DNA from 3 places in the Alsobacter sp. R-9 genome. Region 1 is predicted to be linked to each of the others. Evidence: predicted binding sites of a transcription regulator. Region 1 holds the regulator's gene; each other region holds the start of a gene.

What was found. The regulator LexA, encoded in region 1, represses DNA repair genes until DNA is damaged. The targets are predictions, from matches to a motif close to TGTTCNNNNTGTGTTCNG.
Region 2: a site for LexA is predicted at 1,291-1,308, ahead of recA (recombinase RecA). Genes of this name have one in related genera too.
Region 3: a site for LexA is predicted at 783-800, ahead of uvrA (excinuclease ABC subunit UvrA). Genes of this name have one in related genera too.

Annotation. Positions count from the first base shown of each region.
Region 1 covers NZ_JBTSWJ010000002.1:579,886-583,298, forward strand. Annotated here, with positions in the region: gene ACX9GQ_RS05435 (molybdopterin molybdotransferase MoeA) at 23-1,234, shown strand; gene lexA (transcriptional repressor LexA) at 1,348-2,052, shown strand; gene ACX9GQ_RS05445 (TetR/AcrR family transcriptional regulator) at 2,088-2,747, opposite strand; gene ACX9GQ_RS05450 (flavin reductase family protein) at 2,737-3,261, opposite strand; gene ACX9GQ_RS05455 (acyl-CoA dehydrogenase family protein) at 3,270-3,413, opposite strand, start outside.
Region 2 covers NZ_JBTSWJ010000011.1:83,400-86,812, reverse strand. Annotated here, with positions in the region: gene cckA (cell cycle histidine kinase CckA) at 1-1,121, shown strand, start outside; gene recA (recombinase RecA) at 1,394-2,479, shown strand; gene alaS (alanine--tRNA ligase) at 2,810-3,413, shown strand, end outside.
Region 3 covers NZ_JBTSWJ010000002.1:445,629-449,041, reverse strand. Annotated here, with positions in the region: gene ssb (single-stranded DNA-binding protein) at 139-654, opposite strand; gene uvrA (excinuclease ABC subunit UvrA) at 947-3,413, shown strand, end outside.

The DNA of each region.
Region 1 (3,413 bases):
GAGAAGCCTGCCGGATCCTGCCATGTCCCTCCTTTCGGTCGACGACGCCCTGCGGATGGTCCTCGATTTCGCGCGACGGCCGCTGGAGAGCGAGACGGTCCCGATCGGTGCGGCCGCGGGGCGCACGCTGGCCACGCCGCTCGCGGCGCTCAGGACGCAGCCCCCCTTCCCCGCCTCCGCCATGGACGGTTACGCCGTGCGCGCCGCCGACGTGGCGGCCCCCGGCGCCCGTCTTTCTGTGATCGGAACGGCGCCGGCGGGCCACGCTTTCGCCGGCCGGGTCGGCCCCGGCGAGGCGGTCCGGATCTTCACCGGCGCACCCGTTCCCGAGGGAGCCGACACGGTGCTGATCCAGGAGAACGCCGACGCGGAGAACGGCACCATCGTCGCTCGGACGACCGAGCCGGCCGGCCGCTTCGTCCGTCCGGCGGGGCTCGATTTCCGCGCAGGCGAGGAACTGATCCCCGCGGGCCACAGGATGACACCCCGCTCCCAGGCCCTCGCGGCCGCGATGGGTCATGCCACGGTCCCGGTGCGCCGTCGCCCGCGTGTCGCGGTCCTGGCGACGGGCGACGAGCTTGTGCGGCCGGGCGAAGCCATGCGGCCCGACCAGATCGTCGCGTCCAACGTGTATGCGGTCGCCGGCATGGTGGTGGAGGCCGGCGGGGAGCCGATCGACCTCGGCATCGCCACGGACGATTTCGCGTCGCTGGCGGCCGCGATCACCGCTGCAGAGGCGGCGCGCGCCGACGTTCTCGTCACCCTCGGCGGCGCGTCGGTCGGCGACCACGATCTCGTCCAGTCGGCGCTCACACAACGCGGCATGACGCTCGGCTTCTGGCGCATCGCCATGCGGCCGGGCAAGCCGCTGATCTTCGGCCAGCTGGGGACCATGGGCATCCTCGGGCTACCGGGGAACCCGGTCTCCTCGATCGTGTGCGCCCAGCTCTTCCTGCTGCCGCTCCTGCGGGCTCTCGCCGGAGATGCGGATGCCGGGGCGGACCGGTCGGAGGCCGCGATCCTCGGTGCGGACCTGCCGGCGAACGACATGCGCCAGGATTACCTCCGCGCGAGCATCTCGGAAGGTCCGGACGGCCGGCGGGTCGCCACGCCGTTCGGCCGGCAGGACAGTTCCATGCTGCGTCTCCTGGCACAGGCCCAGGCGCTGATCATCCGCCCGCCCCACGCCCCGGCCGCGAAGGCCGGCGAGGCCTGTCGCATCCTGCGCTTCTAGCGAGAGCGCAAGCGCACGATTGCCGAACACAGCGCGAACATGTATGTTTTGTTCGTGGTTTGTTTGCGGCGAGTCGGATGTCGGCTCGACCACCCTAGCGAGGCCGAACGCGGATGCTCACCCGGAAGCAGCATGAACTCCTTCTCCTGATCCACGAGCGGCTGCGCGAGGACGGGGTGCCGCCCTCCTTCGACGAGATGAAGGAGGCGCTCGACCTCAAGTCCAAGTCAGGGATCCACCGGCTCATCATGGCTCTCGAGGAGCGCGGGTTCATCCGGCGACTGCCGAACCGCGCGCGAGCGATCGAGGTGGTCAAGCTTCCCGAGCAGTCGGTGCCGAACGGGGTTCCGCGCGGACGTTTCCAGCCGAGCGTGATCGAGGGGAATCTCGGCAAGATCAGGCCGAAGGTCACCGCATCACATGGGGAGGCCGACTCCCCCGTCTCCATTCCCGTCATGGGCCGCATCGCGGCCGGCACGCCGATCTCGGCCATCCAGTCCCGGAGCCACACGATCGCGATGCCGCCGGACATGCTCGGCACCGGCGACCATTTCGCCCTCGAGGTGCGCGGTGATTCGATGGTCGAGGCTGGCATCCTCGACGGCGACACCGTGGTGATCCGCCGCCAGGACAGCGCGGACACGGGCGACATCGTCGTCGCCCTGATCGACGACGAGGAGGCGACCCTCAAGCGCCTGCGCCGCCGCGGCTCCTCGATTGCGCTGGAAGCGGCCAATCCGGCCTACGAGACGCGGGTCCTCGGGCCTGACCGCGTGCGCATCCAGGGCAAGCTGGTCAGCCTTCTGCGCCGGTACTGACTCGGGGCGATGCCGGGCGTTCGCCGAGACCGCGGTCAGTCGGCAGCAAACTGCCGTCGCGCACCGGCGAGGAATGTGTCCACGGCCTCCGAAACCAGTTGGGCCGTGGGGACGTGCGGGGTTTGTCCGAACACATGGACCCGCACGCCGGAATAGAAGATGCCGCCGTGCAGCAGCCAGACATGCTCGAGTTCCGACGCGGTCGGCGGACGGTCGGGTCGGCCGAGGTCGCTGCGCGTCTCCCGGGCGATCGGCCCGAGGAGGCGCTCCTCGACCTGGCCGATGTAGCGCCGGTTGAGGTCGATCCCCGCGAGGCCGGCGAGGAGGTAGATCCTGATCCAGTCGCGGGAAAAGATCGTGGCCGTATAGGCCTCGTAGAACGCCACGAGGCGCTGGCGCAGCGCCACGGATCGGTCGCTGATCATGTCCTCCCAGCCGGGGTCCCAGCGTCGCAGGTACACATGCTCGTAGACCTCGCGGACGAGGTCGTCCTTGCTGGGAAAGTACCGGTAGAGCAGCGGCTGCGTGACGCCGATGGCGGCGGCAAGTTCGCGCGTTCCGGTGCCGAATCCGTGCTCGGCAAACACCACCGCCGCCCTTGCCACGATGTCGGCGCGCCGCCGTTCGGCGGACATCCGTCGCGGACGTGCGCCCGAACCGACGTTCGTCGACGCGGGCGCGAGGTCAGCCGGCATCGGCGAACGTTCCGAACCGTCCCTTCACGAAGAGCAGCGGCTCGACGTCCCGCTTTGCATAGCGCTCGACCTCTCCCATGAAGATGATGTGATCACCGCCGTAGTAGCGGTAGGCGTTGCGGCACTCGAACGTCGCCGCGACAGCGTCCAGCACGGGGGCGCCGCCGAGGCCGTCAGACCACGGCACCCCCTCGAACTTGTCGACCCCGGAGCGGGCGAACACGCCGGCAAGCTCCTGCTGGTCTTCGGCAAGCACGTTGACCGCGAAGTGGCTGGCCTCCTGGAACACCTTCAGGCTCGGCGAGTGGATGAGCAGGCTCCACAGCACGAGGGGCGGATTGAGGGACACCGACGCGAAGGAGTTGCAGGTGAGGCCGGCAATGCGACCGTCGGCCCCCCTCGCCGTGACGATGGTCACCCCCGTCCCGTAGTGCCCGAGGGCACGCCGGAAGTCGCGCGGGTCGAAGGACGGCGCGGGCGGCACGGCGGCAGGCGCCGAAGCGGATGCTGACATGGCTCGCCTCAGAGGGTCGGGTTTTCGGACGGCAGGCCGAGGGCGACCCGGCCATAGTTGGCGCCCGCGGCGTCGAAGCTGAAGGCGATGTGCGCGTTGACCGCATGCGCGTCGCGGAACTGCCGCTGCAACGCGCCCTTCATCGACAGGCC
Region 2 (3,413 bases), on a different contig from region 1:
ACGTCCTGCAGGGCATCATCGGCTATGCCGACCTGCTGCTCGTGAACCACCGGCCGACGGACCCGGCGTTCCAGGACATCATGCAGATCAAGCACAACGCCAACCGCGCGGCGGGGCTGGTGCGTCAGCTGCTGGCCTTCTCCCGGCGGCAGACCCTGCGTCCGCAGGTGCTCGACTTCGGCGAGGTGCTCTCGGAACTCTCCCTGCTGATCAAGAAGCTGATCGGCGAGCGCATCGAGCTCGACGTCCGGCACGGTCGCGACCTGTGGCCCGTGAAGACCGACCTCACCCAGTTCGAGCAGGTGATCATCAACCTCGCCGTGAACGCGCGCGACGCCATGCCCGAGGGCGGCAAGATCACGCTGCGCACCGCGAACGTGACCGCGGCCGAGGCCGAGGCGCTGGGCGAGGAGCCCATGCCCGCGGCCGACTACGTGCTCGTGGAGGTGAAGGACACCGGTTCCGGCATCCCTCCGGAGATCATCGACAAGATCTTCCAGCCGTTCTTCACCACCAAGGAGGTGGGGAAGGGGACGGGCCTCGGCCTCTCGATGGTCTACGGGTTCGTCAAGCAGGTGGAAGGGTTCATCTTCTGCGACAGCGAGGTCGGGAAGGGCACGACCTTCCGCATCTACCTGCCGCGCTACGCCGGCGAGGCGCAGGAACCCGAGGCCCCGGCCCAGCCGCCGGCTGCCCCAGCGGGCGGCAAGGCCGAGCCCACGGTGCCGGCTGCCCCGCCGACGCGCGACATGACCGGCAACGGCACGGTGCTCCTCGTGGAGGACGAGGACGCCGTGCGGGCCTTCGGTGCGCGGGCCCTGCAGCAGCGCGGCTACACGGTGCTCGAGGCCGCCTCCGGCGTCGAAGCCCTGCGGGTCGTGGCGGAGCACGAAGGGCCTATCGACCTGATCGTGTCCGACGTGGTGATGCCGGAGATGGACGGGCCGACGCTGCTGGGCGAGCTGCGCCGCGGGGGTACGAAGGCCAAGATCATCTTCGTCTCGGGCTATGCCGAGGAAGCCTTCAGCAAGAACCTGCCGGAGGGCGAGGAGTTCGCCTTCCTGCCCAAGCCCTTCACGCTGAAGCAGCTGATCGAGGCGGTGAAGGGCGCGCTGGGCTGAGCAGAGGCTGCCGGCTCGACCTCCCGAATCGACGCGGCCGGTGCGGGACGTCTGGTCCGTCCCGCGTACTCGACCGGACGTTCGCGCAACTCTACATTGCAGCGCATCGCCGGGACGAAGCCGGTTTGAATTTCTCTGGTCTTTTCAGCGACGTGACTACCCGTGAAGCGTGAACAAAAAAAGAACTTGCCAGGCGGAACAAAGCGTGACCATCCTCATGGCAATCCCGTGTTGAGCTTCGCTCCGACCCCTGCCATAAGGACCCCCGTTCGATGTCCCAACCCACGCTCCGACTCGTCGAAGGACAATCCATGGACAAGGCCAAGGCCCTGGACGCCGCGCTCTCCCAGATCGAGCGCGCCTTCGGCAAGGGCTCGATCATGCGTCTCGGCAAGAACGAGAAGGCGGTCGAGATCGAGACGGTGTCGACGGGCTCGCTCGGTCTCGACATCGCTCTCGGCGTCGGCGGGCTGCCGCGGGGCCGGATCATCGAGATCTACGGGCCGGAGTCGTCGGGCAAGACCACGCTGGCGCTGCACACGGTGGCCGAGGCGCAGAAGAAGGGCGGCGTGTGCGGCTTCATCGACGCCGAGCACGCGCTCGACCCGGTCTATGCCCGCAAGCTGGGCGTGAACCTCGAGGACCTGCTGATCTCCCAGCCCGACACGGGCGAGCAGGCGCTGGAAATCGCCGACACGCTGGTCCGCTCCGGCGCCATCGACGTGCTCGTCATCGACTCGGTGGCAGCCCTCGTGCCGCGGGCCGAGATCGAGGGTGAAATGGGCGAGGTGCAGCCGGGCCTCCAGGCGCGCCTGATGAGCCAGGCGCTGCGCAAGTTGACGGCGTCGATCTCCCGCTCGAACACGATGGTCATCTTCATCAACCAGATCCGCATGAAGATCGGTGTGATGTACGGTTCGCCGGAGACGACCACCGGCGGCAACGCGTTGAAGTTCTACGCCTCCGTCCGTCTCGACATCCGCCGCGTCGGGTCCATCAAGGACCGCGAGGAGGTCATTGGAAACACGACGCGCGTGAAGGTGGTGAAGAACAAGGTTGCGCCGCCATTCAAGCAGGTCGAGTTCGACATCATGTACGGCGAGGGCGTCTCGAAGACGGGCGAACTCATCGACCTCGGCGTCAAGGCCGGCATCGTCGAGAAGTCGGGCGCGTGGTTTTCCTACGACAGCCAGCGTCTTGGGCAGGGCCGCGAGAACGCCAAGGGCTTCCTCAAGCAGAACCCCGACATCGCCAACCGTATCGAGGCGCAGATCCGCCAGAATGCCGGCCTCCTTGCCGACAGGATCCTCGACAACATCAATCCCTCCGCCGAGGACCTCGACGAGGGAGAGGCCTGAGGCGAGGCCATTCGGTCGGCAGCGTTTTGACGGCGGGCCTCGGCCCGCCGTTCTTGTCAACGGCCTTCGACAACGGCTCGACGCTGGCGCCATGCGCAACTGACCACCGGGTGAGCCCTGCACGCGGCGGCCGACCGGGCCTTACGCGCCCCGGCGCCCCGGCGCAGGGTCGTGGCGGGCGCTCTTGGGGCGAAAGGCCCGCCCAACCATCTGCAACGTCTCGACTTCCCGGACCCGCACCACTACAAAGCCTCATTCCGTCCCCGAGGGGGCGCGGCGCGGGGCTTTCCGGCGCCGCGGCCCCCGCTGTCGCGAGCGAGTGCCGGCCTGATGAGTGGCGTCAACGAGATCCGTTCCACCTTTCTCGACTACTTTGCCCGCAACGGCCACGAGGTCGTGGCCTCGAGCCCGCTCGTTCCGCGCAATGACCCCACGCTGATGTTCACCAATGCGGGGATGGTGCAGTTCAAGAACGTCTTCACGGGCATCGAGAAGCGGCCTTACTCGACCGCGGCGACGTCGCAGAAGTGCGTGCGCGCGGGCGGCAAGCACAACGACCTCGACAATGTCGGGTACACGGCCCGCCACCACACCTTCTTCGAGATGCTGGGCAACTTCTCGTTCGGCGACTACTTCAAGGACCGCGCGATCGAGCTCGCCTGGAATCTCGTGACCCGCGAGTTCGGCCTGCCGAAGGACCGTCTCATGGTGACGGTCTACCACGAGGATGACGAGGCGCACGGGCTCTGGAAAAAGATCGCCGGCCTGCCGGACAGCAAGATCGTCCGCATCCCGACCTCGGACAATTTCTGGGCCATGGGCGACACAGGCCCATGCGGTCCCTGTTCCGAGATCTTCTACGACCACGGTGACCACATCCCGGGCGGTCCCCCGGGTTCTCCCGACGCGGACGGCGACCGGTTCATCGAGATCT
Region 3 (3,413 bases), 130 kb from region 1:
GACACCTCCCCACAAGGGGGAGAGGAATCGCTTCCCGACAACCATCGATGCGCCGGCGCGCCATTGCCGGCGTGCTTCAGGGGGAACGCGTTCCGGCGAGGCCTGCCGCTCCGGGATCGATGCCCGGCGCCAGCGTCCTCAGAACGGGATGTCGTCGTCGAGGTCGCCCGCCGGGCGGCTCGAGGCCGGGGCCGGGCGCCGCTCCATGGGCGAGGAGCGGCCGAAGTCCCCGCCGCCGCTGCCGCCGCCCATGCTGCGCCCGCCGGACATGCCGCCGTAGTCGTCGTCGCCGCCGCCCTGGCCGCGGCCGTCGAGGAGCGTGAGTTCGCCGCGGTAGCGCTGCAGCACCACCTCCGTCGTGCTGCGCTCGGCGCCCGTCTTGTCCGTGAACTTGCGGGTCTGCAGCTGGCCCTCGATGTAGACCTTCGACCCCTTCTTCAGGAACTGCTCGGCCACGCGGGCGAGGTTCTCGTTGAAGATGACGACGTTGTGCCACTCGGTGCGCTCCTTGCGCTCGCCGCTGGCCTTGTCGCGCCACGTCTCGGAGGTGGCGACGCTGAAGTTGACGACCGGCTCGCCGCTGCCGAGGCGGCGCACCTCGGGGTCCCGCCCGAGATTGCCCACCAGGATCACCTTGTTGACGCTGCCAGCCATGACGCTCTCCTGACGCTTTCCTGGAAAATCGGTCGACACAATACAGGTCGGGGACGGCGTGCAGGCCCCCGCGCCCCGGTTATCCACTGCCGGGTTATCCACAGCGGCCCACCGGCCGAGGTCCCGTTTGTTCCTGTTGTGTTCTTATCACCCGGCTGCTACACGAGCAAGTGACGGTTTGCCCTGTTGTCGCGTCCCGTGTCGCACTAGGTAATGCCGATGGGCATGGCGGCCGGGCCAGGGCAGCTGCCGCCGCCGCGCCATCGCCCGCGCCGATCATCCAGAGACCGACATGGCATCCATCGACGACCTCTTCGACCGGGCCGCGCGTCCCGGGGACACCCGCGTCATCGCCATTCGCGGGGCGCGCGAACACAACCTGAAGAACGTCGACCTCGTGATCCCGCGCGACAGGCTGGTGGTGTTCACCGGGCTCTCGGGCTCGGGCAAGTCCTCGCTCGCCTTCGACACCATCTATGCCGAGGGCCAGCGGCGCTACGTGGAGAGCCTGTCGGCCTACGCCCGCCAGTTCCTCGAGATGATGCAGAAGCCGGACGTCGACCAGATCGACGGCCTGTCTCCGGCGATCTCGATCGAGCAGAAGACGACCTCGAAGAACCCGCGCTCCACCGTCGGCACGGTGACCGAGATCTACGACTACATGCGCCTGCTGTGGGCGCGCGTCGGCATCCCCTACTCGCCGGCCACCGGCCTGCCCATCGAGAGCCAGACCGTCTCGCAGATGGTCGACCGCGTGCTCGCGCTGCCCGAGAAGACCCGCCTGTTCCTGCTCGCCCCGGTGGTGCGCGGGCGCAAGGGCGAGTACCGCAAGGAGCTCGCCGATTTCCAGAAGCGCGGCTTCCAGCGCGTCAAGATCGACGGTGCCTTCCACGAGATCGCCGACGCGCCGGCGCTCGACAAGAAGCTCAAGCACGACATCGACGTGGTGGTGGACCGCATCGTCGTGCGCGGCGACATCGGCTCGCGCCTCGCCGAGAGCTTCGAGACGGCGCTGGAACTGGCCGACGGCATCGCCGTAATCGAATTCGCCGACGAGAAGACGGACAAGGGCGAGGCGCGCCGGCTCATCTTCTCGCAGAAGTTCGCCTGCCCGGTCTCCGGCTTCACGATCCCCGAGATCGAGCCACGGCTGTTCTCCTTCAACAACCCCTTCGGAGCCTGCCCCTCCTGCGACGGCCTCGGCCACGAGATGGCCATCGACCCGATGCTGGTGGTGCCGGACGAGACGCTGACGCTGCGCGGCGGCGCCGTCGCGCCGTGGGCGCGCTCCACCTCGCCCTACTACGGGCAGACGCTGGCGGCGCTGGGCCAGCACTTCGGCTTCAAGCTCACCGTGAAGTGGGCCGACCTGCCGCAGAAGGCGAAGGACGTCATCCTCTACGGCACGGGCGACGAGAAGGTCCGCTTCTCCTACGACGACGGCCTGCGCGCCTACGAGGTCAACAAGCCCTTCGAGGGCGTGGTGCGCAACCTCGAGCGGCGGTGGAAGGAGACGGAGAGCGACTGGGCGCGCGAGGAGATCGGCCGCTTCATGTCCGAGACGCCCTGCGCCGCCTGCGGCGGGCACCGGCTGAAGCCCGAGGCGCTGGCGGTGAAGATCGCCGGCGAGCACATCGGCGGCGTGGCGCGGCTCTCGGTGCGCGAGGCGCACCGCTGGTTCGGCGACCTGCCTGCGTCACTCGACCCCAAGCAGCAGGAGATCGCCGGCCGCATTCTCAAGGAGATCCGCGAGCGCCTCTCCTTCCTGCTCGACGTCGGCCTCGACTACCTCACTTTGTCGCGCGCCTCCGGCACGCTGTCCGGCGGCGAGAGCCAGCGCATCCGCCTCGCCTCGCAGATCGGCTCCGGCCTCACCGGCGTGCTCTACGTGCTCGACGAGCCCTCCATCGGCCTGCACCAGCGCGACAACGAGCGCCTGCTGCAGACGCTGAAGCGGCTGCGCGACCTCGGCAACAGCGTCATCGTGGTCGAGCACGACGAGGACGCCATCCTGCAGGCCGACTACGTGGTGGACGTGGGCCCCGGCGCCGGCATCCACGGTGGGCAGATCGTCGCGCAGGGCACGCCGCAGGAGATCCTCGCCGACAAGCGCTCCCTCACCGGCCGGTACCTCAAGGGCGACCTCGCCGTCCCCGTGCCGCCCAAGCGCCGCAAGCCGCAGAAGGGCCGCATGCTGCGCATCACCGGGGCGCGGGGCAACAACCTCAAGGGCGTGACGGCGGAGATCCCACTCGGCACCTTCACCTGCGTCACCGGCGTCTCGGGCGGCGGCAAGTCGACGCTCGTCATCGACACGCTCTACAAGGCGGTCGCCCGCCGCCTCAACGGCGCGCTGGAGCACCCGGCGCCCTTCGACACGATCGAGGGGCTGGAGCACCTCGACAAGGTCATCGACATCGACCAGTCGCCCATCGGCCGCACGCCGCGCTCCAACCCGGCGACCTACACCGGCGCCTTCACGCCGATCCGCGAGTGGTTCGCCGGCCTGCCGGAGGCCAAGGCGCGCGGCTACCAGCCGGGCCGCTTCTCCTTCAACGTCAAGGGCGGGCGCTGCGAGGCCTGCCAGGGCGACGGCGTCATCAAGATCGAGATGCACTTCCTGCCCGACGTCTACGTCACCTGCGACGTCTGCAAGGGCAAGCGCTACGACCGCGAGACCCTGGAGGTGAAGTACAAGGAGAAGTCGATCGCCGACGTGCTCGACATGACCGTCGAGGAAGCGGGCGACCTGTTCAAGG